2 regions of the Mesorhizobium sp. WSM4848 genome follow, and region 1 is predicted to be linked to the other one. Evidence: predicted binding sites of a transcription regulator. Region 1 holds the regulator's gene; the other holds the start of a gene.
The links. The regulator PhoB, encoded in region 1, activates phosphate uptake and scavenging genes when phosphate is short. The targets are predictions, from matches to a motif close to TGTCATNNANCTGTCAT.
Positions count from the first base shown of each region.

Region 2: AC0L16_RS08530 (esterase-like activity of phytase family protein) is a predicted target of PhoB. The motif match lies at 2,682-2,698, and genes of this name have one in related genera.

Region 1 is NZ_JBVVPX010000030.1:18,914-33,872, forward strand. Features, by position in the region: gene AC0L16_RS23950 (glutathione S-transferase family protein) at 1-51, shown strand, start outside; gene AC0L16_RS23955 (hypothetical protein) at 803-1,060, opposite strand; gene AC0L16_RS23960 (hypothetical protein) at 1,402-1,725, opposite strand; gene AC0L16_RS23965 (PstS family phosphate ABC transporter substrate-binding protein) at 2,532-3,536, shown strand; gene pstC (phosphate ABC transporter permease subunit PstC) at 3,657-5,045, shown strand; gene pstA (phosphate ABC transporter permease PstA) at 5,038-6,651, shown strand; gene pstB (phosphate ABC transporter ATP-binding protein PstB) at 6,664-7,479, shown strand; gene phoU (phosphate signaling complex protein PhoU) at 7,518-8,225, shown strand; gene phoB (phosphate regulon transcriptional regulator PhoB) at 8,242-8,931, shown strand; gene AC0L16_RS23995 (ROK family protein) at 8,982-10,229, opposite strand; gene xylF (D-xylose ABC transporter substrate-binding protein) at 10,495-11,535, shown strand; gene AC0L16_RS24005 (sugar ABC transporter permease) at 11,674-13,005, shown strand; gene AC0L16_RS24010 (ATP-binding cassette domain-containing protein) at 13,099-13,893, shown strand; gene AC0L16_RS24015 (CHASE domain-containing protein) at 14,007-14,959, shown strand, end outside.
Region 2 is NZ_JBVVPX010000006.1:87,421-102,379, reverse strand. Features, by position in the region: gene AC0L16_RS08530 (esterase-like activity of phytase family protein) at 424-2,622, opposite strand; gene AC0L16_RS08525 (glycoside hydrolase family 25 protein) at 2,828-3,844, opposite strand; gene AC0L16_RS08520 (hypothetical protein) at 4,059-4,304, opposite strand; gene AC0L16_RS08515 (GFA family protein) at 4,472-4,870, opposite strand; gene AC0L16_RS08510 (alpha/beta fold hydrolase) at 5,061-6,017, opposite strand; gene AC0L16_RS08505 (SRPBCC family protein) at 6,044-6,529, opposite strand; gene AC0L16_RS08500 (ParB N-terminal domain-containing protein) at 6,668-6,916, opposite strand; gene AC0L16_RS08495 (N,N-dimethylformamidase beta subunit family domain-containing protein) at 7,073-8,713, shown strand; gene AC0L16_RS08490 (aminotransferase family protein) at 8,715-10,094, shown strand; gene kce (3,5-dioxohexanoate:acetyl-CoA acetone transferase) at 10,104-11,033, shown strand; gene AC0L16_RS08480 (GNAT family N-acetyltransferase) at 11,241-11,744, shown strand; gene AC0L16_RS08475 (histone deacetylase family protein) at 11,753-12,784, shown strand; gene AC0L16_RS08470 (cysteine desulfurase-like protein) at 12,803-14,068, opposite strand; gene AC0L16_RS08465 (aldo/keto reductase) at 14,130-14,959, opposite strand, start outside.

The DNA.
Region 1 (14,959 bases):
GCCGACGTGCGCGGCTATATCGCCCATGTGAAGTCGCAGGCCGGGGCGTGAGGCTTTCGCTCTAGCGGTTTTGCTTGCCCAGGCCGACCTAAACCGAGCCCGAAGGCCCGCCGCCTTTTACGGGACGCAAGAATGTTTGAAGCGTCGACGGTGAAGCGACGGCTGACCTGGAGGCAGCGGTCCTGATGATCAGGCCTGCGCGGGTGGCGTCCATGCAAGGGACTGTGTATGACCCGCAAACTACCCTTATTCGCCGCGTTCGGCCTGGCGCTTGCTGCCCTGGCGGCGTGCGACCAAACTCAATCGGGAGGCACGCAGGCGACGACCGCTGGCCAATTGCCGCCACCTCCAGCCGACACGATGACGCCGGCACCTGCAACCCCGCCGCCAGCCGCCCCTGCTCAGTAGCAGATCGTAGTTTCAAAAATGGAACCTCGCCCCGAGAGGCGGGGGTTCGCTTTCGGCATTTCAGCTGCAAGGAGGACTTTCCGCACTGATCACGAAAACGCCAAGCAGATTGGCCACGACGCATCGACAAGCAGTTCCCGTCGGTTAAGGATTCGTTAACCAAATCCCTATCTACTGGTCGGCAATTCACCTCCAACTCGTGACCACGGATGTACTGGCGCGATCGAGGTGGAAGGAAAGGTCGGCCATGTGCCGGCCTTTTTGTATCGAGGGCGATTTGTCGTCGGGCCCCCTCAGCTTCAAGCGCAATGGCACGCTGATTGGGCCGCCGATTCAGCCAAGCGTGGTTCGGTGGCGTCACCTCGAGCGATCGGACTGGTTCCCGGTCCAGATATCAGTGTTGCCCGCGTCTCGCATTGACATGGCGTGCCAATTCCGGCGTTTCGAAGACGTAGTCGCTCCAGGCCGATTCCGGAATCTGACCGGCCAGATAGCATTCCAGCAAGAGACTTTGCTCAGGACTGAGAGGTCTTGGCGCGCGCTCATGGTCCAGTCTCAGCGAGTAAAACAGATTTCTGGGCGAGTGAAGCAGATTTCCGGGCAAGTGAAACAGATTTCTGGTGAGGTCCGAGACAGTGAAGTGAATCGACATGTGTTCGGTCTCCTTTGACCATCCAGCGCATCACCCAAGGGATCGGGATCGATCTCTGCTCCGCTGTCCATCGGTTCGGAAAGGACCATGCGCCAAATCATCCAAACGCCACAGCGTGCTTTGTGCGTCCAAAGCCACGCGCGGCGCTGCAATAGCCGTTTAACGTCGAAGGCCGGATAAGGTTCAACCCGGCTGCCGGCAATGCCGATCAGGCAGCCCGAAACCCACCAGTCGGCTCATGCTCTCGGCATGTGCGTCTGACCGAACCGCTGCGGCAGCTGCGCAGCAACGTTTTCAAGGCGGCGCATCTTTTTAGCTGCCAGCGCTTGAATCCCGGCGGGCTATTCGCAGACCATGCGGACCCGTTTTCCGGGTTGGCTGACGTTCCTGCAGGTGAGCGGTTTCGCCGGCTCGGACGACGGCGTCGGTGCCGCTTTGGAAGTCCTGGCGATTTTCCTTCTCGGCGCAACGGGGGTGTCGATTCTGCGGGCCGCCGCTCTTTCCGGCGTTTCGGGCGCCGCAGGAAAGACATCGGTCTGCAGCCACTGCGGCTGTTCGGCTTGCACCTGCTGCGGCCGGTCCCAGAACCGCCGGACATCGAGCGGCCTTGGAATGACGACGGTGCCGTCGTAGCTGCGCGAGCAGCCGCCCCCTAACAGCAGCATCGGGCACACGAAAAAAGGCAGGATCCGTCCCAACATCGGCAACACCCTTGCGGGATTTATAACGCGGCTTCGCTTCTACCGACAACCGTCGGAATACACTGCGGGCAAGGCTAGCGCATGACCCAGAGAATCGGAATCGATTTCGCTGGGGATCATGCGCAAAATCAAAGTGCCGCAGCGTCCCTCACGCGGCCCAAGCCCGTCAGCCCAAGCCCGTCAGCCCCGTCAGCTCATGCCCATCAGCCCCAAGCCCAGGGGCGCTTAGCTCGAAGAGCTCGGCGCGGAGGGAGAAGTCCCGCGCAACGCAGGATAGCCACTTCAGCCCACAGCGTCAGCCGATTCGGCGACGCCTTGCGACAAGACTATGGTGCGATCGCACCATACCAAAGCATGCGTCCGGTTGGAACAATAAGCGCATTCGAGTTCCGCTCCTCCAGTTACGGGCGGGAGCAGCGACCGCCGGCAAGAAGCAGGGTCAGATTTACCCCAACGGACCTGCTTCGGCGATGGCACGGCCATGACCTCCTTGGCCGCATGCAACGCGCTCCCGCCCGGATTTTCTTTTTCGGCGCCAATTGTTCGCCTGTCCAGGCAAATGCCGGCCGCAAATCGCGCAAGCTGCTGATTCCAGCGGCAAACCACGGCTGTAGCGGCGAGACCCGCGGCCCTTCCTTTTCGACAGGCTGTACGGCGGTTACCGGGCTGACATCAAACTGTCATGTGACTGTAATAATCGGGGGCTATGGCCTCAGCGGGCGCCGAAGGAATGGCGCCGATAGACCATTTTCCGAACAGGAGCAGGCCACATGAAAAAATTCCTCCTTACGGCGTCGGCCGCGGCGCTTGCGCTCGCCGCGTCGGCTGGTTATGCCGCCGCGCGCGACCAGATTCAAATCGTCGGTTCGTCCACAGTGTTCCCCTTTACGACGGCTGTCGCTGAAAAGCTTGGCCAGAGCGGAAAGATCAAGACCCCGGTCGTCGAGTCGACTGGCACCGGCGGCGGCATGAAGCTGTTTTGCCAGGGCGTCGGCGAAAATACCGCCGACTTCACCAATGCCTCGCGCGCCATCAAGGACAGCGAGCTTAAAACCTGCAAGGCAAACGGCGTGACGCCGGTCGAGATCAAGGTTGGCTTCGACGGCATCGTACTGGCCAACTCGAAGGCAGGGACTGTCGTTGATCTGACCAAGGAACAGATTTTCAAGGCGCTCGCCAAGAACGTCGCTGTTGACGGCAAGGTCGTCCCCAACCCCTACAAGAACTGGTCGGATGTCGATTCGTCGCTTCCCGCGACGAAGATCGAGGTGCTTGGCCCGCCGCCGACATCTGGCACGCGCGATGCATTCGTCGAGCTCGTCATGGACGCGGCCTGTCAGGAAGAAGTGAAGGCGGCTAATGAAAAGGGCTGCGGCGAGATCCGCGAAGACGGCGCTTTTGTCGAGGCCGGCGAAAACGACAATCTGATCGTCCAGAAGCTGGAAGCCAACCCCAATGCCTTCGGCATCTTTGGTTTCTCGTTCCTTGACCAGAACGCCGACAAGCTGCAGGGCCACAAGGTCGACGGCGTCGAGCCGACCTTCGAGAACATCGCATCCGGCGATTACGGCGTTTCCCGCTCGCTCTATGTCTATGCCAAGAAAGAGCATGTCGGCGTCATCCCCGGCATGCAGGAGTTCATCGCCGAGTACACCTCGGAGGGTGCATGGGGTCCTGATGGTTATCTGGCCGACAAGGGCCTGATTCCGCTGCCGGACGCCGAGCGCGCCAAGTGGGCCGAAAACGCCAAGGCCCTGAAGGGCATGGGCTCTTGATGTTTCGGGGTCCGGGCGTATATCAGCTCTGACCCCTCATGCTCTAAAAGCCCAAAGCACGGGACCAAAGGTCCCGTGCTTTGAGCCGGTGAATGACCGGCGGTCGAGGGGACGTCCTGGATGGTCGGTTATCTCGTTGTTCTACTGTTAGGTCTGGCCGCTGCGGCCTATTGGATCGGCCGGACACGCGCAATTGCCAGTGTCAACGGCGACGTCGCGCGATTGCATTCGCTGCCTGGCCAGCATGGCATGTTTCTGGCGCTTTTTGCTGCCGGTCCGGCGCTGCTTGCGATCGTGTTGTGGTCGCTGGTGACGCCGAGCATTGAATCTTCGATCATTGCCGACCGCTTCTCTTCCGAATTGTCGGGAATGGGCGTCCCGCAGGTCGAAGCTTTCATCCGCGATGCTCGCGCGATGGCCTTTGGCGGGCTTGTCGGTTTCGCCGATCCCACGAAAGAGGCGGCCGCCGCCCTCTACAAATCGGTCCATGCGACCAGCAGCTGGATCATCTGGACCGTCGCGCTCGTGCTTTCCGCGTCCGGATTTTACTGGGCCCATTCGCGCATCGCACAGGCCTACCGGGCGCGCCACGTGGTCGAGCGCATTCTTCGCGCATTCTTGATCGCCTGTTCGGTGGTCGCGATCCTGACGACGATCGGCATTGTCCTGTCGCTTATCTTCGAGTCCCTGCGGTTCTTCCAACAGGTGCCGTTCTACAAGTTCCTGTTCGGCACGCATTGGTCGCCGCAGAGCGCCTTCACCGGCGCGGGAGCGGAGGCCGGGGCGGTCAACGAGGACATTTTTGGCATGGTGCCGCTGTTTGCCGGCACGTTGCTCATCACCTTCATCGCCATGCTGGTGGCTGCGCCTATCGGGCTGATGGCTGCGATCTACCTTTCGGATTACGCCTCCAAAAGCGTCCGCGCGGTCGCAAAGCCGGTCCTGGAAATCCTCGCCGGCATTCCGACCGTCGTCTACGGCTTCTTCGCCGCGCTGACGGTTGCGCCCTACTTCCGCGGTATCGGCGAAAGCCTGGGCCTCAACGTCGCGTCTGAATCCGCGCTCGCCGCAGGCGTGGTCATGGGTATCATGATCATTCCCTTCGTTTCCTCGCTTTCCGATGATGTGATCAACGCCGTTCCGCAATCCCTGAGAGACGGTTCCGCCGGCCTCGGCGCGACCAAGTCGGAAACCATCCGCAAGGTGGTCCTTCCCGCTGCCCTTCCGGGCATCGTTTCGGCGATGCTGCTTGCCGTCAGCCGCGCAATCGGCGAAACAATGATCGTGGTCATGGCGGCGGGGCTGGCGGCAAACCTCACGGCGAACCCGCTCGAAGCGGTCACCACCGTGACCGTGCAGATCGTGACGCTGCTGGTGGGCGACCAGGAGTTCGACAGCGCCAAGACGCTTGCAGCCTTCGCACTTGGCCTGGTGCTGTTCTGCATCACACTTTCCCTCAACATCGTCGCTTTGCGCGTCGTCCAGAAATACCGAGAGCAATATGACTGATGCGATCTCGTCATTGGGCGCCGTCGGACGGCCGGTCAGCATTCATACCGACGATGCCGCGAAGGCGCGGCTGAAGGGCCGCTACCGCACGGAAACATGGTTCAAATGGCTTGGCGCCGCAGCCGTCGCGTTGGCCGGCTTGTTCCTTGTGCTGCTCCTGTCGACGATCGTCACGCAGGCGATTCCGGCGCTGCGGCAGAACTATCTGACGCTGCCGATCGATCTTTCAGCGGCCAAGGTCGACCCGGCGAAACTCGGTGAAGTGAACTACGACGCCATCGCTCAGCAAGCGCTTACGGCAAAATTTCCGGATGTGACGAGCCGCCAGGACAAGCGCCTGCTGCGCGGGCTGATTTCCACCGGCACAGGCGTGTTCCTGCGCAAGGATATTGCGGCTGATCCGGGGATGCTCGGAGGAACGGTGGACTACGCGGTTCCACTTGACGATTTTGCCGACCTCTACCTCAAGGGTTTGCTTGCCGACGTCGGTTCGGACGAAGCGATTTCGACAAGCGTCACGCCTTCGGAAACCAGCGGCGACATCGATCTGACCTTCGGCGACGATGCCATGCTGGCGCTGGCGCGCGGCCATGGTGCGACCGAGGGCGAAAACGGCATGCTCACGCTGACGAGCGGCGCGTCGTCGCTGCTGGTCGCGTTCAATGGCGGCACGGTCAAGCTGACCGCGCTGTCGCCTGCGGCCAACGGCACGGTGATCGCAAAGGGTACGGTGATCGAGGCGCTGGAGAGCACTGCGCCCGCCGCGAGCGGCCAGGCATTCCTGCGCGTCATCGAGACGCCGGAAGCATCGCGAAAGATTTCCGACAAGGTGATCGTCTGGCTCGACACGCTGAAGAGCGCCGGCCTGATCGAAAGCCGGTTCAACTCGATCTTCTTCTTCACCGGCGCAAGCCGCGAGCCGGAATTGGCCGGTGTCTGGGGCGCGGTCGTCGGATCGTTCCTGACCATGATCGTAACGCTGGCCATCGCCTTCCCGATCGGCGTTTCAGCGGCGATCTATCTTGAGGAATTTGCGCCCAAGAACCGGCTGACGACGATGATCGAAGTGAATATCAACAATCTGGCGGCGGTGCCTTCGATCGTCTTCGGCCTGCTTGGACTTGCCGTATTCCTGAATTTCTTCGGCATGCCGCGGTCAGCCCCGGTGGTCGGCGGCATGGTGCTGGCGCTGATGACCCTGCCGATCATCATTATCGCCTCGCGCGCTTCGCTGCGCGCCGTGCCGCCGTCGATCCGCGAGGCGGCGCTCGGCATCGGAGCGTCCAAGGTCCAGACCGTATTCCATCACGTCCTGCCGCTGGCGATGCCGGGCATCATGACCGGCACCATCCTCGGAATGGCGCACGCGCTGGGCGAAACCGCGCCGTTGCTGATGATCGGCATGGTCGCCTTCATCGTCGACATTCCCGGCGGCTTCACCGATCCCGCGACGATCCTGCCGGTGCAGATATTCATGTGGGCGGATTTCCCGGAAGCTGGATTCCAGCAGAAGACTTCGGCGGCGATTTTGATTTTGCTGCTGTTTTTGGTCATCATGAACGCCATCGCGGTGATACTGCGCAAGCGCTTCGAGCGGCGCTGGTAAGGAGTAGAGGATATGAACATCATGACGGAAGCCGGCGTTGAGCAGAAACTGAGCAGCGGAACCAATGCCCCTTCGATCAAGATGAAGGGCGAAAAGGTCTCTGTTCATTACGGCGAGAAGCGAGCTCTGTTCGACGTGGATATCGATGTCCGCGAGAACCAGGTGACGGCGTTGATCGGCCCATCGGGCTGTGGCAAGTCAACATTCTTGCGGTGCCTGAACCGAATGAACGACACGATCGATATCGCGCGGGTGAGCGGCAAGATCACGCTCGACGGCGAGGATGTCTACGACCCGAAAATCGATGTCGTCGAGCTGCGAGCCCGCGTCGGCATGGTGTTCCAGAAGCCGAACCCGTTTCCGAAGTCGATCTATGAAAACGTCGCCTACGGTCCGCGCATTCACGGCCTGGCCAGGAGCAAGGCCGAGTTGGACGGCATCGTTGAATCGAGCCTGAAGAAGGCCGGCCTGTTCAACGAGGTCAAGGATCGCCTGCTCGAGTCGGGCACCGGTCTCTCCGGCGGACAGCAGCAGCGCCTGTGCATCGCGCGCGCCATCGCCGTATCGCCGGAAGTGATCCTGATGGACGAGCCCTGTTCGGCGCTCGATCCGATCGCCACCGCCCGCGTCGAGGAACTGATTGACGAACTGCGCCAGAACTACACGATCGTCATCGTCACCCATTCGATGCAGCAGGCAGCGCGCGTGTCGCAACGCACGGCGATGTTCCATCTCGGCTATCTGGTCGAGGAGGGCGCGACCGACAAGATGTTCACCAACCCCGACGACAAGCGCACCCAGGACTACATCACCGGCCGATTCGGCTGAGCGGTCCGGCGGCGAATTTCGAACACGAGGACAGTATCATGGGTGAACACACCGTCGCATCTTTCGACGAGGAACTGGAGCACATCGACAGGCTGATCCGCGATATGGACGAGCTCGCCGCCGCGATGGTCGCAGCCTCGATCCGCGCGTTGCTTGCATCAGACAATGCGATGGCGCAGCGCGTCGTCTCGGACGACGCCATCATGGATGCGCGGCAGCGCGAACTCGACGATAGTGCGATCACGCTGATCGCCAAGCGGCAGCCGATGGCGCAAGATCTGCGCGCCGTGGTTGGCGCAATCCGCATGGCCGGCGATCTCGAGCGCATCGGCGACCTGGCCAAGAACATAGCCAAGCGGGTCAGCGCAGTCGGGCAGAGCGCCACGCCGCGTAATCTGTCGCACGGTATCGACACGATGGCGGATCTCGTTCTTGTGCAGCTCCGCGGCGTGGTCGAGCACTATGTGTCGCGCAATGCCGGCGCGTTGAAAGAACTGCGCGCCGACGACCAGAAGATCGACGTGAAATACACGGCGGTTTTTCGCGAACTCCTGACCTACATGATGGAGGATCCGCGCAACATCACCGCCTGCACGCATCTTCTGTTCTGCGCCAAGAATCTCGAGCGTATCGGCGATCATGTCACCAACATCGCCGAAAACGCCTACTTTGTCGTGACCGGGCAGCAATTGCCGGCGGATCGCCCGAAGCTCGACGAAACGACGATGTCGGCGCCGGCGACATGACAGGAGTGACCGGCCGATGATCGCGCCGCGCATCATGGTGGTGGAGGATGAAGAGCCGCTGGGCGTCCTCCTCCGTTACAATCTGGAATCCGAAGGCTATCAGGTCGAGGTGGTGACGCGCGGCGACGAGGCCGAAATCCGGCTGCAGGAGAACGTGCCCGATCTTCTGGTGCTCGACTGGATGGTGCCGGCGGTTTCCGGCATCGAGCTTTGCCGGCGCCTTCGGGTGCGTCCCGAAACCGAGCGGCTGCCGATCATCATGCTGACCGCGCGCGGCGAGGAGAGCGACCGGGTGCGCGGCCTTTCGACCGGAGCCGACGACTATCTGGTCAAGCCGTTCTCGACACCGGAATTCATGGCCAGGGTCAAGGCGCTGCTGCGCCGCGCCAAGCCGGAAGTGCTGTCCAGCGTGCTCAAGGTCGGCGACATCATGCTCGATCGTGAATCGCACAGGGTCTATCGCAAGAAGAGCGAGATCCGGCTCGGGCCGACCGAATTCCGGCTGCTCGAATTCATGATGCGGCACCCGGGCCGGGTCTTCTCGCGCAGTCAGTTGCTCGACAATGTCTGGGGCGAGACGATCTACATCGACGAGCGCACGGTGGACGTCCATGTCGGCCGGTTACGCAAGGCGGTCAACAATGGTCGCATGCCCGATGTCATCCGCACCATCCGTGGCGCTGGCTACGCGATCAGGGAAGACTAGCTGATATTCAGGTGAGGCCGGCCTGCGAATGGCTGAGTCCTCGTTCGGACTCAGGCCACGTCTCTCCTGATCGTGCCGGACTTGCCTTGTGCGCCGGGCGCAAAAACCTCCTGGTCGACGAAGGTCAACGCGCGCATGGCGCAGCCTTCGCGGATCAGCGGCAGCTCGTTCGGCTCGGTGTCGAAGGAAATCGAACCCGAATGCTGGCCGCCGGCGGTCTGGGCGATGGCCTCGCGCAGGGCCGGCTCGATCAGGTCGAAGGCGGCAGCGCTGGCGCCGACCATGGCCACCGGCGCCGGATCGATCAGCGCGAACAGGCTGCCGAGCCCGAAGCCGAGCGCTTCGCCGGCCTTGCGGTAGGCTTCGCGCTCCGGTCCGTCCGTCTCGCGCGCCCGGGCCGCCAGTGCCCGCATCTCGGCGTCGCTGACATCGGCGACCGGCTCTGCGTTCTCGCTCAATTGCCTTGCGTTGCGCCAGATGGCGTAGTTGCCGGCATAGGCCTCGACGCAGCCGCGCCGCCCGCAGCGGCAAAGCGCGCCGCCCGGCCGATGAATCATGTGGCCGAATTCGCCGCCTGAGGAGTGGGTGCCGGTGAACAATTCGCCCTTCAGCACCAGCCCCATGCCGATGCCGTGCGAGAGCAGGATGGCGATGAAATCATCGCGGTAGCGATCCGGGTGGCGCCAGCGCAGCGCCACGGCCATCATGTTGCTGTCGTTCTCCATGATGGCCGGGATGCCGAACTCGCGTTCCAGAATGTCGGCGAAGGCGATGTTCGTCTGCGGCGTGATCGGCGACCACAACATGGCGCGCGCATGGGAATCGGTGATGCCCTGGATCGCCAGCGCGATGCGGGCGACGCTTTGGACATCGAGGTCGGGATCTTCGAGCCGGCGCCGGACGATGGCGACACATTCGCCGATCAGCGCGTCGCGCGACATGGTCAGCGTGTCCAGCCGGCGCTGTTCCTCGGCGACCACTTGTCCGGCATAATCGATGACGGCGACCGACAGGAAATTCAGCGACAACACGACGGTCAACACCGCAGCGGCTTGCGGATTGAGGCTGAGGCCGACCTGCGGTCGGCCGCGTTTCAGCGAAACCGTCTCGCTCGCCTTGCTCTCGGCCAGGATGCCTTCCTGGATCAGGTCGGAAGAGATCGCCGATATGGTCGAATGGCTGAGGCCGGTGGTTGCGGCGATCTCGGTCCGCGACGGCTGGCCTGCGCGGCGTACCGCCGAAATCACCATCGCCCGGTTGCGCCGGCGCAGATCGTCATGGCGGATTCCGACCGACATTTTTGCTTCTCCTCATCGCCGCGGCCGCTCATGAATCGGAAGCCGTCGGTAATGTCCGACAAATACTGGCAGAAGCAGAAGGGCCTGTCATTATTTATTCCGAGCCTCGAAAAAAAGCCAAACAGGACATCAAAATCCGCCAGAATTGGTGTTGACAGGGCTTCGGCGTTGGACCAGTATTTTTTCGAGGCTCGAAAAAATAGAGGCCTTTGTGCCGGCCTTCGGGCCAGTTGGTCGCGCCCTACGCGGCGCAGGGAGGAATATCATGAAGAGATTCGCAGCCGCCATTCTGGCGGGGGTCGCCATGTCGCTGACGCTCGCGTCGGCCGCGCAGGCCAAGGACAAGGTCATTGGCGTTTCGTGGTCGAACTTCCAGGAAGAGCGTTGGAAGACCGACGAAGCCGCCATGAAGGCGGCGATCGAGGCCGCCGGCGACAAATATATTTCCGCTGACGCACAGTCCAATCCCGGCAAGCAGCTGACCGACGTCGAGAGCCTGATCTCGCAGGGCGCCAACGCGCTGATCATCCTTGCGCAGGATGCCTCGGCCATCGGTCCGGCGGTGCAGAAGGCGCTGGACGAAGGCATTCCGGTCGTCGGCTATGACCGGCTGATCGAGAACAAGGACGTCTTCTATCTGACCTTCGACAACCAGGAAGTTGGCCGCATGCAGGCCCGCGAAGTGTTCAAGGTGGCGCCGGAAGGCAATTACGTCTTCATCAAGGGCTCGGGCGCCGACCCGAATGCCGATTTCCTGTTCGCCGGCTCCATGGAAGTGCTCAAGGATGCCATCGACAGCGGCAAGATCAAGAATGTCGGTGAGGCTTATACGGACGGCTGGCTTCCCGCCAACGCCCAGAAGAACATGGAACAGTTCCTGACTGCCAACGACAACAAGGTCGATGCGGTGGTTGCCGCCAATGACGGCACCGCCGGTGGTGTCGTCGCGGCGCTGACGGCGCAAGGCCTGGCCGGATCCGTCCCGGTTTCGGGCCAGGACGGCGACCATGCCGCGCTGAATCGCATCGCGCTGGGCACACAGACCGTATCGGTGTGGAAAGACGCGCGCGAGCTCGGCAAGAATGCCGCCGAGATCGCCTCGCAATTGGCCGACGGCAAGCAGATGACAGACATTGCCGGCGTCAAGGACTTCACCACGCCGGGCGGCAATGTCGTCAAGTCGCTGTTCCTGACGCCGATTGCCATCACCAGGGACAATCTCAACGTCGTCATCGATGCCGGCTGGATCAAGCAGGAAGAGGTCTGCGCCGGCGCGGCGGCGGGCACTGTCCCGGTCTGCAACTGATCCGCCTTCGCCAAAAAACCTGAAACGCCGCGGCTTCACGCCGCGGCGTTTTTTCAAAGAGTTGTTTTTCCGCGTCTCGCGGGTAATTTCTAAGCTGCTTCCGGCATCCGCGGCAGACGGCAACGGTGGGAGGACATCATGACCGAAACGACTTCCAACACGCCGGCCACGGATACAGCTGTCGATCGGGCGCGGGAATCCGAGCTCAGCCCCTTCGGCCGCTTCCTCAAGGCAACCGAGCTCGACATTCGCATGCTCGGCATGGTCGGCGCGCTGCTGGTCATCTGGGTTGGAATCCACATCCTGTCGGGCGGGCTGTTCCTCACGCCGCGCAATCTCTGGAACCTGTCGGTGCAGACGTCCTCGGTGGCGATCATGGCGACCGGCATGGTGCTGGTCATCGTGATGCGCAACATCGATCTTTCGGTCGGCTCCGTCGAAGGGGTGATCGGCATGGTGATGGGCGCTGCGCAAGCAGAATTCCTCATCCGCGTCATGGGATTCCAGCTTGGAAATCCCTGGATATGGGTCATCGCACTGGCTGCCGGCGTGGCGCTCGGCCTCATCATCGGCGCGCTTCAGGGCTTCATCATCGCCTATCTCGAGGTTCCGGCCTTCATCGTGACGCTGGGCGGCCTGCTGATCTGGCGCGGCATGGCGTGGCTGATGACGAGCGGGCGCACCGTCGCGCCGCTCGATGCCACCTTCCAGCTCATGGGTGGCGGGCCGCGTGGCTCGATCGGGGCGACCGCAAGCTGGATCGTCGGCATTCTCGCCTGTGTGGCCGTCGCCTTGATGCTGCTCAACGGCCGGTCGCAGCGCAAGCGCTTCAAATTTCCGCTGCGCCCGGTCTGGGCGGAGAGCTTGCTTGGTGTTGTCGCCTGCGCCGCCATCCTCGGCGCCGTCTGGATAGCCAATTCCTATCCGTGGCCGATCGGCATCGTTCGCCAGTACGCCCAGCGGAACGGCATCACCATCCCCGAAGGCGGGCTGTTCATCGCCCATGGCATCGCCATACCGGTGCTGATCGCCGTCGCAGTCGGCATCGTCATGACCTTCATCACCAGGCGCACCCGTTTCGGCCGCTACGTCTTTGCCATCGGCGGCAACCCGGAAGCGGCGGAACTCGCCGGTATCAACACGCGCTGGGTGACCATGAAAGTGTTCATGATCATGGGCGTTCTGGCCGCGATCAGCGCGGCGATTGCTTCGGCCCGCCTCAACGCGGCGACCAATGCGCTGGGCACGCTCGACGAGCTCCTGGTCATCGCAGCAGCCGTCATCGGCGGCACGTCGCTGGCCGGCGGCTCCGGCACGGTGCTCGGCGCCATGCTGGGCGCGCTTCTGATGCAGTCGCTGCAGTCCGGCATGGTGTTGCTCGGCATCGATTCACCGCTTCAGAGCGTCGTCGTCGGCGCCGTGCTGGTCGTCGCCGTCTGGCTCGACACCGTCTATCGCAAGCGGGTCTGAGCATGATCCCGAGCCGAAGGTCCGCATCAGCGAAACGTGGACATCCGTTTCGGTCCAACATCATGCTCGGCAAAACCATAGAGAGGAACGATCATGGCTGACACGACTGCTCCCACGCCACTGATCGATATGCGCAGCATCTCGATTGCCTTCGGCGGCATTCGCGCCGTCGACGATGCGTCGATCGACCTTTTCCCGGGCGAGGTCGTGGCGCTGCTCGGCCACAACGGCGCTGGAAAGTCGACGCTGATCAAGATCCTGTCCGGCGCCTACAAGCGCGATTCGGGCCAGATCTTTGTCAATGGCGAGGAGGCTTCGATCGCCAATCCGCGCGACGCCAAGAAATACGGCATCGAGACGATCTACCAGACGCTGGCGCTCGCCGACAATGTCGACGCCGCCGCCAACCTGTTCCTCGGCCGCGAGCTGATGACTGGCTGGGGCACGCTCGACGATGGCGCCATGGAGGCCGAGGCGCGCAAGGTGATGGGCAGGCTCAATCCCCGTTTCCAGCGCTTCAAGGAGCCGGTGGTCAAGCTTTCGGGCGGCCAGCGGCAGTCGGTGGCGATCGCGCGCGCCATCCTGTTCAACGCCCGCATCCTGATCATGGATGAGCCGACTGCGGCACTGGGACCGCAGGAAACGGCGCAGGTCGGCGAACTGGTCATGCAGCTCAAGGCCGACGGCATCGGCATCTTCCTGATCAGCCATGACATCCACGATGTGTTCGAGCTTGCCGACCGCGTCTGCGTCATGAAGAATGGTCGGGTCGTCGGAACGGCGCGCACCGGCGACGTGACCCAGGACGAGGTGCTCGGCATGATCATTCTGGGCAAGTGTCCGCCCGGCGCCATTCCGGGACCAGGCGCACTGAAGATCGCCGCCTGAAGCGTCAAATACCTGTCATGTGATATGCCAGCCGTCATGATGGTTTGGCCGCGCCATTGTGTTGCCACGGGGACTTGCCCATAAGATGGGGAACCATGGGTCGCAGCAGCAGCTTGAAGAAGTTCTTCCCGATCGTCGCTTTCGTTGCCGTCGCGCTGATCAGCCTGACAATGGCGGGATTCGCCTATTTCGCCACACAGGAAGCGGCGCGCATCAAATTCGAGGCGACGGCGGACGACGCCCTCAACCGGATCGATAGCCGCATCGACCTGCATCTGTCACTGCTGCGATCGACACATGCGCTGTTCGAGGCTCGCAATGGTGACATTTCGCGGGGCGAGTTCAAGGCGTTCTTCGATGCGCTTGGTATCAACGACAATTTCGCCGGCCTGCGCGGCATCGGCTTTCTCCGGCTGGTGAGAGCCGGCGACGAGGCAGCGGTCGAGCGTGCTATCCTGCACGACTATGGCGTCAGCGACGCGATCTATCCGGCCACGACAACGCTGCCATGGCGTACGCCCATCACGCTGTTCGAGCCACTGGACCCTTCCAATCAATCCGGCATCGGCTACGACATGTTCACCGAACCGGTGCGGCGCGAGGCGATCGAAAGGGCGATGGCCGACAACCAGCAGCACGCGAGCGGGCGCGTGCAGCTAGGCCAGGAAACAGGAGCTGCGCAGACCTTCACCGGCTTCCTGGTCTTCGTGCGGCTCAACATCGAAACCGCGGCGGACGGCATCGATGCGTCCAGATCCTCGACAACAGGCTTTCTATATGCGGCCTTCCGCGCCCGCGACCTGTTCCAGACCGCGCTCAGCCGGACGCCGCTGCTGCCGGTCAACATCGAAATCTATGACGGCAAGGTGGACGCCGACCATCTTTTGTTCCAGTCGGAAACGCCGCCGGCCTCGAGCTTCGGCGACAGGTTGCTGGTTTCTCGCGAGCTCACCATCGCCGGACGTCCATGGACCGTCCTGTTCAGGCCGACAAGCGCCTTCTCGCAACCTTCCTCGCGCGCCATTCCGGTGATGCTCGGCCTGTTCGGGCTGCTGCTCGCGGGAAC
Region 2 (14,959 bases), on a different contig from region 1:
GGGGAATCTCATCCTTGGAGTCGAGGTAGCTTCGGCGCATGGCACCTATGAGAGAATGAGATGTCAAACAAAGAGCGTAAAACCTTCGAAGTAGGCCGGAACTCCAAAACTGGTCATTTTATTCCGGTAAAGGAGGCCGAGCGTCGTCCTAGCTCTACGACTGTCGAACGGGTTCCGAAGCCTGGATATGGAGACACGAGAAACGAGCCGTCTCGAAAAAAATAAATCCCCATCAATATCGGGCGCTTTTTCCATATGGGAGGAAGCGCCCGAGCAATGCGGTCGGATGAGCGGTGTTCCAGCTTGCGCCAACCGCGCTATGTCAAACACCTCTCAACCGTCTCGGCGCTAACGCGCCGAACCACCTTCTCCCACAGGGGAAACGGAAGAACTGCCCGCTCCTTCTACGGGAAAGAACCACCCTCAATTCACGGCGCTGATGTTGCCCAGGCGTAAAAACAGCGTTTCGCCGGAAGAATCGTCGACGCCGTCATTGTCGGTGGCGACGAAGATATCGCCGTTCTTGTCAATGGTGAAACCTTCGACCTTGTCGATGACATAGCCGTTGCTGGCTGATTTCAGGTCGCCGACGATGTCGCGCACCAGCGTTTTTTCGACCAATGGCAGGTCGCGACCAAGCTTGGCAGGTTTGAAGGCGTCGAGCGCCACCGAATAGATGCGCTTCACCTTGGCCAGGTCGCCGATCTGGTTGTCGCGTTCGAGGATGTAGAGCTTGCCGTCATGCGCGGTGATCTCCGACAGGCCCATCCAGCCAGCTTCGGTCGCTTCGAGCGGGTAGCGCACCGCCGACCATTCCTTGGCCTTCGGCTTGTAGGCCAAAAGCTTGACCTGGCCCTTCGGATCATCGGCCCATTTGCGCTGCACGGCCATCACCAGCGTCAGCTCGTCGCCCTCGCCGACCGCAGTGATGCCTTCGAGACCGAAGCGGGTCTGGTGGGCGAGCAGTTCCATCGGGAAGCCGATTTCCTGCTTGATCTCGCCCTTGTCGTCGACGCGCAGGATGGCGTGCGGGACGAGCTTTGCCGGATCGCCTTCATTGGCCAGCCAGAAGCCGCCTTCACCGTCGGCGACAAGACCCTCGATATCGAGCTTCTGTGCAGGATGGCCGCCACGCGTGACGATGGTCTTGCCGGTGATCAGCGCCGGCGTCTGGGCGGCATCGATCTCGAAGATCGAGGGCGCGTTGGCGTAGAACGAGTCCGAGGCAGCGAACAGCTTGCCGGCAGTGTCGCCGGCCGCGAGCGCCGAAAGCGCACCCCAGCCGAGCGGCGTGCCGTCTGCCGTGAGCTCTGCCGTGATCATCGGGTAAGTGGCGGGACCCTCGGAGCGTTCGTAGATCATCACGTGCGAGCGGGCGAGGCCGTCCTCGACCAGGTCGGCCTCGTTGGCGGTGACCAGGAGATTACGCGACGGAATCGCGACCAGGCCTTCCGGACCGATGCCGGACGGCAGGATCTGGACGAACTGAGGCTCCGCACCCGTGTCCTTGTAGACGCCGACAACGGAGCCACGTTCCGAAGCGACGAAAACGAGCTTGTCTTCGCCGAACGCGCCGGTCTCGAGACCTTCCGGCTCGACGCCCTTCTTGTTGCGGTCGTCTGGATAATGGCCGGCATTGGCGACCTGGTACTCGAAGGACGGACCGGATTCGTAGAGGATTTCGCCCTTCTTGCTGAAGATCGTGAAGCCGCGCGAGCCGCCCTTGTAGTCGCCTTCGTTGGCGACGACGAGGCGGTCATTGTCGAGCCATTTCACGGCATCGGGCTCGCGCGCGACGTTTTCGATTTTGCCATCGTAGGACAAGGCGCCGTTCTTCTTGGTGTCGATCTTGTCCAGCGTGACCGAGCCTGCGGAGAAGTGGGTGACGATCGCACCGGTTTCGGCGTTGACGATGGCGATGTGGTTATTTTCCTGCAGCGTGACCGCGATCTCGCCGGCCTCGTTGAAGGCGACGAATTCCGGCTCCGGATCTTCCCCAGCGACTTCGGCAATGCCAGCCAGGTTGACAGTCTTCATCGTCGCGCAATCAGGCTGGCCTTCGGCAAGCGTGAAAATCCTGAGGTCGCCCGCCGGCATCTGCGGAATTTCTCCGTCGTTCAGTTCCTCGTCGCGCTCGTTCTCGATGGCGATGGCCAAAAACTTGCCGTCCTTGCTGAACGCCAGCGAGTCCGGCTGGCCGCCGAGATCGCAGGTGCTTTCGATCGCCTTGGAGGCAAGATCGATGACGGCGAGGTTGCCCGAAGGCTTGGCTTTGCTCTGAGACGTGTTGACGCCGGCCAGCACCTTGCCGCCGATGACCACAACCGAGGTCGGCTCGCCGTCTATCTTGACGATGCCGCCGGCCTTGGGCGCCTTGGGATCGGCGATGTCGATGAAGCCGACCGCACCGAGCGGGCTATCGGAATAAACCAGCGTCATGCCGTCTTCGCTCGCCGTGATGATCTCGGACGAAGTCGGCGTGGTCTTCTCGACGTCCGCCGGCAGGTTACCGGCGACTGCGAAGCTCGCGACCCGGTTGAACATCATGTCGGCATGGGCCGGCAGCGAAACGGAGGCAGCAAGCGCTGCCGTCAGGACGAAAAGCGCGGAATGGCGGGGCACGGCGGCGTCTCCTGTTCGAATGGAAGCCACCTGATTTGGGGGAACGACATTTCAAAGCGATGACGGATCGATGACACTTCCGCGACAGGCGGTCAGGGTCCGTCGATATTCACCTCATACTGGCCTGCAAATGGCAGCTTTCTGCGGTCGCAATCAGCGCCCCCCGGGCGCGAACAGCAAGAAGCTCCAGCCCCGGAAGGACGCCCTACTCCGCCTCGGCCACCATCTGCCGCCCGCCAACCCAGTTCCGCCAGGCTCGCTCGTCGCCGTGGAATACGTTGAGGTCGATGCGGCCCCTCACCCCATGCGACAGGCCGGAGCCGGAATACTGCCAGAACACCCATTTGCGGCCGGGATAGACTTTTGAGGGGTGCTGTGCCACCGCGCGCAGCCAGAACGGATAGTCCAGAAATGCGCCTCTGAGATTGTCGCGGTAAAAATCAGGCGCGGTGTAGATGATCGGCCGCTGGCCGTAGTGGCGCTCGAGCTTGTCCATGAAGACCTGCATCTTCTCCAGCACCTTTTGCCGCGACGGCCGCCGCTTGCAGCTGGATTCGCCGTTCCATTCGACATCGATCACCGGCGGCAGGGCACCCTCGACCCTCGGCACGTTGCGGATGAACCAGTCAGCCTGCTCACTAGCGGTGCGGCACCAGTAGAAGAAGTGATAGGCGCCGCGCTTGAGGCCGGCGGCGTCGGCATTGCGCCAGTTCTTCCTGAACATCGGGTCGAGGTGATCGCCGCCGTCGGTCGCCTTGATGTAGGCGAAGTTCGCGCCCTGCGCGCGCAGCTTCGCCCAGTTCACGTTGCCCTGCCAGCGCGAGACGTCGACGCCGTGAACGGCGAGGTGCCTGGGCGAGGCCCTGCCGAAATTGATCGGCTTGGCGTCGCGGAAACGATAGCGCTGGACCGGCTCGGCGAGCATCGGTGCTGCCCGTGCCAGCCGCGTCGGCGCCACCAGGGCAATCGGCTCGGCGGGCGGTTCGACGCTTTCCACAGGCTCCGGAGTGGCCATTGCCACAGTCTGCTCCGTCACCTCCTCCGGCGCAAAGTCGGGTTCGGCATCGGCAACGCCGACCGACGCCACCGGCGCGGGCGGCCGCACAACCGAGCTGGTCGTCTCGCTGGACGGCACTTGCAGCGCGTCGACGCCGGACGTGGATGTGCAGCCGGCAAGGCAAAGTGACGCGATCGAGAAGATGACGACGCCTGATAACCGCATCTGGACCTGTACGCAGAACACAACAGACCGAGGGCAAGACAACGCCGCCGGACAAACCAGTCCGGATTACTAACGAGAAATTACCAACAAAGTTTGAATCAAATTGTTAGGGCAGAGGAGCTGGGCAAGGCGCTCGCTCTATCACCGCAGCGGTGAGAGCCTGGAAATGCCGCAGGAGGGCGCGAAGGATCGCCGACGCCTGCAGGTCCGCTGCCTAGCCGCACAACCATAGATTGTGACAGCTCTCGGCTACCATATGAGCGGGCGGGACGGCGCGATCGGTGGCAGGGCGGTCGGTGACGGGGCGATCAGTGACGGGATTGACCGGCGCATCATCCCGGCGAACCTTTTCTTCAAGCAGCGAGCGAAGCTCGGCCGGCTGCACGCGATCACGCTCCATCACCAGCTTGACCATCGGATCGCTCAAAAGCTCATCCAGGGTGTTGATTCTGTCGTTCATCCGTCGCCTCCTTCGACTGCCGACCCGCAAGCAATAGATAGGTGGCAATGATGGCTCGCCAATGACGTTTTGCCGACTATCTCGTGTCCCGGAAGAAAAAATTGGGCACGTCCTGTGCTTGAGTTCGCCTGTGCTTCGGTTCGCCTGTGCTTCAGTTCGCCTGTGCTTCAATTCGGGGGTGGGGCGCCTTCATATTGCGGCAGTCCGTCGATGAGCTGTACCCAGGGCTGCTTCGAGGCGGTCCACATATGCATCTGCGGCTTGAATATCGAAGGGTCGTCGAGCGAGCCTGAGGTGACGCCGATGATACCGGCGGAGTCGCGCCGGGAAAACAACGTCGTGCCGCAGCCCGGGCAGAAGCCGCGCTTGAGATCGGGCGAGGAATTCACCGTCGCCACCGGCCCGTCAATGGTCACATCGTCGATACGGAACAGCACGCGGGCGTTGAAGGCAGCGCCGAGCGCCTTCTGGCAAAGCCGGCAATGGCAGACGCGCTCGTTGATCGGCGCGGCCTCAGTGCGGTAACGCACTGCCCCGCACAGGCAGCCACCCTGATACCTGGCCATATCTGCACCCCTCTTTCCCAGGATTGACGGCAAGGTAGCTGCCGGCATAGCAGCGTCAATTGAAAAGCTTTGATGGCGCCATCTGTTGGCGTGATGCGGCAGGCGGAACTTGCGGCGTGCTCAGGCACGACGCGTAACAAGCGTTGCCGGCCATCTCGCGGGAGACGGCCGGCAGGCAGGTGTCAGGCGGTCAGTTCGTTTCGCTGACGATCTCGTCCCAAGTCTTCACCTTGGTCTCGCCATTGAGGAAGGGCAGCGCGGCGGCTGTCAGTTCCGGCGCAAAGAATACGTCGTAATGAGTGCGGTTCGGCAGGATGGCCAGGCGGTTCTGCGACAGGTTCTCGCGCATCCAGCCGGCGTCCTTCAGTCCGCCGCCGAGCATCTGATAGAACTTGATCTCGTGCTCGGGCCGGTACATGTCGCTGTCGCCGAACGCCAGCATGACCGGCATCTTCAGCTTCGGCACATCGGCGGAGTAGTTGTAGTCCTTGCGCATATAGGCGCCGAGTTGGTCGAGCAGTTTTGGAAAATCCTGCGGATGCGGCGCGACCGCCACATAGGATTTGTACATCGGCGTGTCCTTCATCATGTCGGCCATCGCCGCGCCGACCTGCGCCTGCTGACCGCGCATCTCGGCATAGAAGCCGTCCGCGGCATAGCCGGTCGAAACCAGGACGAGCCGGCGCACGGCCTCGGGATGCTGGACGGCCATGCGGAAGGCGACGCCGCCGCCCAGTGAATAGCCCATGACATCGACCTGCTCGTAGCCGAGCGCCTTGACGATCGCCGCCATGTCGTCGCCCATCGCCTCGAGGCTCAATGGCCGGTCGCCGAGCGCGGTGCGGCCGTGACCGTGCAGGTCGACACCGATGACGGTGCGGTTCTCGGCAAACTTTGGCAGGATCGGCGCAAACATATCGATGGTGCCGAGCCCGCCGTGCAAGAGAAGCAGCGGCTCGCCCTTGCCATAGACGGCGTAATAGTAATTCAGGCCGTTGATCGGCAGCAGGCCGGATTTCGCCGGCTTCGGCATTGCTTTCGTTTCGGTGGTCATGGCGGGCTTTGCCTCCTCGGCTTTGGTGGCGCCCGGCGCGGCGAACAGTGCTGCGGCCGAGGCGAAAATGGCGAAAAACATCGATCTGGACATCTCGGTCTCCTTGCGTCCCGTCGATATCAAAGCCGCTTGGCGACTTCTTCGAGCTGGTCGGCGCACTGGTCCCAGCCCTCGTGAAAGCCCATCTTCTCGTGCTCTTCGCGGTCAGTGACCGACCAATGCGCAACCCGGGCGATGTAGCGGGTCTTGCCCTCGCCCTCATCCTCGAAGGTCAGCACGACCGTCATGAACGGCTTTTCGGACGGCTCCCAGGCCTTTGTGTCGGCGTCGGTGAGAACGATCTTTTTGCCCGGCACGACTTCGAGGAAGACGCCGGGGTTCGGGAATTCGTTGCCGTCGGGACCGGCCATGACGACCAGGCTGGAGCCGCCGGTGCGCACGTCCATTTCGGCGCGCGGCGTCGTCCACGGCTTTGGCGCGAACCATTGCGTCACGAGCTTCGGCTCGGTCCAGCAGCGATAGACGTTCTCGCGCGGCGCATCGAGGATGCGGGCAAGAACCAGTTCGCGGTCGGAGCTGGGGGCGATGTCGAGCTTGGTCGTCATGATGGTCTCCTCACTTGCTTGCTAAAGAGTTGGCTTGAATGCCGGTTTCCGTCTCAAGGACGAGCGGGCAACGCGCAGCCCGACACGGTCTCGCGAAAAACTTCGCCAGGCCGATTTCCGCGGACGCCGAATGAGAGCTCAGTGGCGCTTGGCTTGCACCAGATAGGCGTCGATCTCGATCTCGCCGAGCCATTTCGCCGCTTCCAGCCGGTGCAGGCCTTCGACCAGGATATGGCGCTTGCCGTCGTGGCGCACCTGGATCGGCGTCTTCATGCCGTTTTCCAGAATGTCCTCGGCAAGATGCCGGACGGTCTCGGGATGCAGCGTCTTCCTGCGCGCGGTCGGCACGTAGATGTCGTCCACCCTGACCTTTTGCACTCTCAGCATGTCGGCTCCCGCGGCGGAAAAGGCCGCCTTTTGAGAGATAGTCGGTTTGACAGGCAAGGCCAAGGCCGGCTGTCAGCTATCGCTGGCCCGATCGTTTCCGATTGACGCTTGCCGGGCAGATGGCCGAAATGGCGATCTTCGATCATGCCGGTAGCCATGACTGACTTGCCGACCGAATTCCCCGATTTCGGACTGACGCTCCACCAGCGCCGGCAAGCGGTGCGAGGCCACTACTGGGAATGGCCGGGCATGGACGGCGAACGCGGAGAGATCTGGTGCTACAGTGACCGTTTCTCATACCGTCGGGGCGAGACGGTGACGCTGCATGCCAGCTCAATAGCCTCCAGCTTCAGCATGGCGATCGTCCGCGACGGCGGCATCGAGACGAAAATGTTCGAGAAGGCCGGGATCGCGGCGCGCTGGCAGGATACACCCGATCAATGTTCGGTCGTGGGCTGCGGCTGGGACGCTTCGTTTGAAATCCGCGTCGGCGACGACTGGCCATCCGGGGCCTACCGAGTCACGCTGACGGCGGATGGCCGCGATGGCAAGCCGGTCCGCTGCCACCATCTTTTCATCGTTACCCCGCAGCCCGGCAAGAAACGGGGTCGTGTGCTGCAGGTCGCAGCCACCGGCACCTGGCTTGCCTACAACACCTGGGGCGGCTCCAATCATTACGAAGGCATCACCGGCCCGAACCGCGACCAGTATGCCCCAATGGTGTCGACGCAGCGGCCATGGTGCCGCGGCTTTGTTGTTCTGCCGAAGGAGGCGCCGCGCGTGCCGCTCGAGGTCGCCGTGCCGCCCAAAACCGTGCCGCGCTATCCGCACATGGAATGGGCCCTCGCCACCGGCCATTCGAAGAAATACGCCTCGTCCGGCTGGGCAAGCTATGACAGCCACTTCTTTCGTTTTGCCGAGCGTGCCGGCTATGGGGTCGATCTCGCCAGCCAGCACGAATTGCATTTCTCGCCCGAAATCCTCGACGGCTATGACTGCGTCGTCTTCGTCGGCCATGACGAATACTGGACCTGGGAGATGCGCGACGCTGTCGACGCCTATGTCGAGCGCGGCGGCCATGCGGCGCGCTTCGCCGGCAATTTCATGTGGCAAACCAGGCTGGAGGACGAGGGCCACCGGCAGGTCTGCTACAAATACCGCGCCCGCGCCGAGGATCCGGTCTATCGCGGCGGCGACGTGACCCGCGCCACGAATTCCTGGGAAGCACCGGAAATCGGCCGGCCGGGTGCGACGACCTTCGGGCTCAATGCGACCAGGGGCCTCTACGCCGGCTGGGGCGGTTGCGCGCCGCGCGGCGTGCGCGGCTTTCCGGTCTACCGGCCTGAGCATTGGGCGTTCGCCGGCACAGGCATCTATTACGGCGACCTGCTCGGCGCCGACAGCCATGTCTATGGCTATGAGGTCGACGGGCTCGACCACGAGATCCACGGCGGCCTGCCCTACCCGACGCCCGACAGCGGCGCGCCGGATGGGCTGGAAATTCTGGCGGTCGGCTTGGCTGCGCAAGTCGAGGAGAGCGCCGACATCGCGTTCGAACACCAGTTTCTCGGCGACGAGGACGGACGCTTCACCGCGGAAACACTGTTCGGCGAGGCGAGCGACGCCAATCTCGAAAAGGTCAAGCGCGGCAACGGCATGATCGTCAATTTCCCGCGCGGCAAGGGCGAGGTGTTCCACGCCGGAAGCTGCGAATGGGTCGCCGGCCTGCTAAGGCAGGACGCGATGGTCGAGCGCGTCACCAGGAATGTTCTCGACCGCTATCTCGGAAAGTCCTGACATGCTGAAGTCCCAGACCCCTGCCCCGGATACCGAGACGCCCCTGCCGTCGCATCTGTTCTATCTGTCCAGCCTGCGCCGGCCGCTGGTCGACCGCGCCGAAGGCATCTACATCTGGACGCAGGACGGCCGCCGCTTCATCGACGGATCGAGCGGACCGATGGTCGCCAATATCGGTCATTCCAACCGCAACGTGCTCGATGCGATGAAGCGGCAGATGGATCGCGCCACCTTCGCCTACCGGCTGCATTTCGAGAACGAGCCGGCCGAGGACCTGGCACGGGAACTGGCCGGAAAACTGCCCGAAGGCCTGGACCGGATATTCTTTGTCTCGGGCGGTTCGGAAGCGACGGAATCCTGCGTCAAGCTGGCGCGGCAATGGGCTGTCGCCACCGGACAGGCCAGCCGCTGGAAGGTGATCACGCGCTTTCCCTCCTATCATGGCGGCACGCTCGGGGCGCTCGCCGTCACCGGCGACGATGCGCTGGCCGAAACCTTTGCGCCGATGATGCAGGTCATGCCGACCGTGCCGGCGCCGGCCGCCTGGCGCGACCGCGACAATCTCTCGATGGAACAGCGCGGCATCCGTTACGCCGACATGCTGGAGGAGAAGATCCTCGCCGAGGGGCCGCAAAGCGTGCTCGCCTTCATCATGGAGCCGGTCGGCGGCGCTGCCACCGCGGCGCTGGTGGCGCCGGACAGCTATTATCCGCGCATCCGCGAAATCTGCCACCGCTACGGCATCCTGCTCATCCACGACGAAGTGATGAGCGGTGCCGGCCGCACCGGCAAATTCCTCGGCGGCGACCATTTTGACTGCAAGCCCGACATCGTCGCGCTGTCGAAGGGGCTGGGCTCGGGCTATGCGCCGCTCGGCGCGCTGGCCGCACCGATGCGGCTGGTGCAGCCGCTGCTCGCCTCCGGCGGCTTCCAGCATGGCCATACCTATGCCGGCAATCCGCTCGCCTGCGCCGCCGGGCTCGCCGTGCTTGGCGAAATGGATCGTCTCGACCTGATCCCCAATGCGGCTGACATGGGCGATCTTTTGATGGCTGAGTTGAAGGGCTTGGCCAGGCGGTTTCCGTTCGTCGCCGATGTGCGCGGCAAGGGTCTGCTGCTAGGCGCCGAGATGGTCGCCGACCCCGATACGCTGCGGCCGATCGCACCGGCGAAGAAGGCCACCCAGCGCCTGCTCGACCTCGCCTATGAGCGCGGCCTGATCATCTATGGGCGAAAGGTCAAGGGCGGCGTCGACGGCGACAATTTCATGGTGGCGCCGCCGATGATCGTCACGGCTGAGCAGATCGGCGAAATCGTCGCCATCATCGGTGACTCGCTGCAGGTGCTGGCCGGCGAACTCGACCTGCCGGTCGAAGGCTGAGAGCGAGCGATGGCGCCGCGAAAAGTCATCATCACCTGTGCCGTCACCGGCTCGGTGCACACGCCGTCGATGTCGCCGCATCTGCCGGTGACGCCGGACCAGATCGCCGAAGACGCAATCGCTGCTGCCGAAGCCGGCGCCTCGATCCTGCATCTTCACGCCCGCGACCCCGGGGATGGGCGGCCGACCGCTGATCCTGATGTGTTCATGCAGTTCCTACCGCGCATCAAGCAGGCGACATCAGCGGTGATCAACATCACCACCGGCGGCTCCTCGCTGATGACGCTCGACCAGCGGCTGGCCGCACCGCTCAGGGCCGAGCCCGAAATGTGCTCGCTCAACATGGGCTCGATGAATTTCGCGCTGTTCCCGATGCTCGACCGGCCAAGGGAGTGGCAGCACGACTGGGAGCCCAAGCTGCTGGAAGCGACACGCGACACGATCTTCAAAAACACCTTTGCCGACATGGAGACCGTGCTCGAAAGACTTGGAAAGGGCTGTGGCACACGCTTCGAATTCGAATGCTACGATGTCGGCCACCTCCACTCACTGGCGCATTTTCGCGATCGAGGTCTGGTGTCGGGACCTCTGTTCATCCAGTTCGTGTTCGGCATTCTCGGCGGTATCGGCGCCGATCCCGACAATCTGGTCCATATGAAGCGCATCGCCGACAAACTGTTCGGCGACAGCTACCAGTTTTCGGTGCTGGCCGCCGGGCGCCACCAGATGCCAATGATCTCGATTGCGGCGGCGATGGGCGGCAATGTCCGCGTCGGGCTGGAGGACAGCCTTTACGACGGCCGCCAGCTGGCAAAGTCCAATGCCGACCAGGTGCGCCGCATCCGCAGCGTGCTCGACGGGCTGTCGCTGGACGTCGCCACGCCCAATGAGGCGCGCGAGATGCTGGCGCTCAAGGGCGGCGATAGGGTAGCGTTCTGAGACGATGATTTGAGATGGTTGCGTTCCGTCCCACCCCCCTCTGGCCTGCCGGCCATCTCCCCCGCAAGGGGGAAGATCGGATGTCCCAGTCGTCTCCGCCAATCGTCAACGTTGCAGGACAGACGCTAAGAGCAAAGCTGCCAATCTCCCCCTTGCGGGGGAGATGTCCGGCAGGACAGAGGGGGGTGCCTGGGCGCCGAACCTCCAGTGACTGCCGATTTACCCAAAATCATCATCCGCCCCGGCCGCATCGACGACGTCGAAACCATCCACGCCGCACTCCTGCGGTTCGGAACCCATACCGGCGCGCATCAGGAAATCACCTCAACGCCTGAAGACCTGCGCACCTACGGCTTTGGCGAAAAACCTGCCTTCTCGACGCTGATCGCCGAAGTCGGCGGCGAGTTCGCCGGCCTGTGCCTGCATTTCCCAATCTTCTCGACCTGGATGGGGCGGCCCGGCGTCTATGTGCAGGACCTCTATGTCGAAGATCGGTTTCGCGGCCGCAGGATCGGCGAACGCCTGCTGCGGCGTGTCGCGAGAGAATGTCGGAAAGAGGGCGGCGCCTATCTCAGACTGTCCGTCGATACCGACAATCAAACCGCCAAGGCCTTCTACGAAAGGCTGGGCATTGCCTGGTCGAGCTACGAGCAGGTGCAAAAGATCGTCGGCGACGCGTTCTTTGCCTTCGCCGATGCGCCAGAGGAATGAGGGAAATCATGAAAGCCTTCTATGCCGAAGAACAGAAGCGCCACGATCCCAAGGCGTTCCTCTCCAGCGGCGCCCAAAAGCCCAATCCGGAAAAGCCGGAACGCGTCGAACGGCTGCTCGCCGGCGCCAAGGCTGCCGGCTGCACGATCGAACGGCCGAGAGATCACGGGCTTGGTCCGGTTGCCGCTGTGCATACGCCCGAATATCTCGATTTTCTCGAGCACATCTTCGCGCGCTGGCAGCGCATCGAAGGCGCTTCGGCCGAAGTGATCCCCAACATCCATCCGATCGCGCGGGGCGGCTCCTATCCGGCCTCGGCGGTCGGCCAGGCCGGCTACCACATGGCCGACACCGCTTGCCCGATCTCCGGCGAGACGTGGCGGAGCGCACTGTGGAGCGCCTGGAGCGCGGTCGAGGCCGCTGAGGCGGTGATGGGGGGCGCGCCGGCTGCCTATGCGCTCTGCCGTCCGCCCGGCCACCACGCCTTTGCCGATGTCGCCGGCGGCTTCTGCTTCATCAACAATTCGGCGGTCGCGGCACAGGTGCTCCGCAAGCAAGCTGCGCGGGTGGCGATCCTCGACGTCGATCTGCATCACGGCAACGGCACGCAAGGCATTTTCTACGTACGGCCGGACGTGCTCACCGTCTCGCTGCATGCCGATCCGGTGCGCTTCTATCCGTTCTTCTGGGGTCATGCCGACGAGCGCGGCGAAGGGCCTGGTCTCGGCTACAATCTTAACCTGCCGCTGGCGCGCAAATCCGGCGATGCCGCGTTCCTGGAAGCACTCGACGTGGCGTTCCAGCGCATCCGCGCCTTTGCGCCAGAAGCGGTGGTCGTGGCGCTCGGCCTCGACGCCTTCGAAGGCGATCCGTTCGGCGGACTTTCTGTAACAACACCGGGCTTCTCGCGCATCGGCGAGGCTATCGCCGGCCTTGGCCTGCCGACGGTGATCGTCCAGGAAGGCGGCTATCTCTGCGACGAACTCGGCGACAATCTTACTGCCTTCCTCACCGGGTTCGGCGGCGGCAAGAAGCGGTGATATCAGCCGGATGCCGCGTCAGGATCGCTCCTGCCGTAGCATCGCGATAACCCGATGCACGCTCTCCAGCGTCTCGTCGATCTCGGACGCCATATTGTAATGGGCGATGCCGATGCGCACGACACCCTGCTCGGCCGGAATGCCAAGCTGGTGAACGATCTCCCAGGCATAGTTGTGGCCGGACCACAGGAAGATGTTTTCCGCATTCATCTGCCGCACGATCGTCTCCGGCACGATGCCGTCGACGGTGAACGAAACCGTCGGCACGCGCTCTCCGACACGCGCCGGATCGGTGATGCCGTGGATGGTCAGGCCCGAAATGGCCGACAGGCCGTCGATCAGCTTTTGCGTCAACTGGTTTTCGTAAGCGATTGATATTTCGAACGCCCTGGCGATCTTGGCGCGGCGCGACGCATTCTCGCCTACCGTTCCGCCCAGCTCCGCAAAGTAATCGATCGCGGCCGTCAATCCGGCCATCAACTCAGTCTGCGGCGTGCCGAGTTCGAAGCGCTCCGGCAGAGCATTGGACGAACAGCGGCATTTGTACGGTTTTAGCGCGTCGATGACATCGAGCCTGCCCCACACTATGCCCATGTGCGGCCCGAAGAATTTATAGGCAGAACAGACCAGGAAATCGCAGCCGAGGTCCCTGACGTCGATCAGGCCGTGCGGCGCGAACTGCACGGCGTCGACATAGACCAGCGCACCGGCCTGTTTGGCGATGCGGGTCAGCGCCTTCACCCGGTTGACCGATCCGGTCAGATTGCTGGCGTGTTTCAAGGCGACAAGCCGCGTCCTGTCGGTGAGCAGCGCAGCCAGCGCCGCCTCCTCGATCTGCCAGCTCTGTTGGTCGAAAGCCAGCCAGCGGACGACGAGGCCAAGATCTTCGGCGAGTTGCAGCCATGGCGATACGTTGCCCTCGTGGTCCATGCGGGTGAGGACGATCTCGTCACCGGGTTTCATCGTACGACCGAGGGTGCGCGACATGTGGTAAGTCAGTGTCGTCATGTTGGCGCCGATGATGATTTCCTGCGGGCTTGCAGCACCGAGGAAATCGGCCATCGCCGCATGGGCGTCGTCGACGATCTGTTGCGCCGCAACCGTGGTTTCGAAGAAGCCGCCAAGATTGGCGTTTGTGGTCAGCAGGCAGCGTGACACCGCGTCGGCGACCGCTTGCGGCACCTGCGTGCCGGCTGGGTTGTCGAGATAGATGCGGCGACGGCCCTTGTCGGTCAGCGACAGTGCCGGAAATTTCTCGCGCACGACCTCAATCGGAAAATTCACTTTTTCCCTCTCCCTACTGTAATCGTTGAGCAATCGCACCTTGCAATCGCCGGGAAGCAGCTCACGGACACGGGTTGCCGACACGCTGGTGGATTGCGTCGACCGCCTTCTGCATATCCTCGGTCCAGACGACATCGGCGGAAGACAGCGCCATTTCGAGCTGCGGAAGGGTCGTCGCGCCGATGATGCTCGAAGTGACGAAGGGCCGGCTTGTGACATAGGCGTTGGCAAACAATGCCGGCTCCATGCCGAAAGAGCGCGCCAGTTCGTTGTACTCGAGCTGCGCCTCCGCGGCATTGGGCGTCTCGTAGCGCTGGCCGCGGTTGAAAAGCTGAGAACGCGAGCCTTGCGGCCGCGCGCCATGGTCGTATTTGCCGGTCAGGTAGCCTTGCGCCAGCGGCGAATAGGCGAGCAGGGAAACCTGTTCGCGCTCGCAGACCTCGGCAAGATTCACCTCGAAGCCGCGGTTGACGAAATTATAGGCGTTCTGCAGCGACGCCAGGCGCGGGCCGACCCCTTTGTCGGCTTCGGCGATGAACCGCATGACGCCCCAGGAACTCTCGTTCGACAGGCCGAAATGGCGGATTTTTCCGGTCTTCACCAATTCGTCGAAGACCGCGAGCGTCTCGGGAATCGGCGTCTCGCCGCCCCGTGTAGCGGCGGAATCGGCCCGCAGCGGCACGGCACCGACGCGGTTCGGATTGGCGCCCCATGGCACGTCCCGTTCCGGCCAATGGATCTGATAGAGATCGAGATAATCGGTGTTGAGCCTGGTCAGCGATTTTTCGACGGCATCGAAGATGTCGGCGCGCACCAGCTTCGACGGGCGATCGCCGCGAAACCATGTGTTGGCGGTGCGGCCAACCACCTTCGAGGCGAGGATCACCTGAT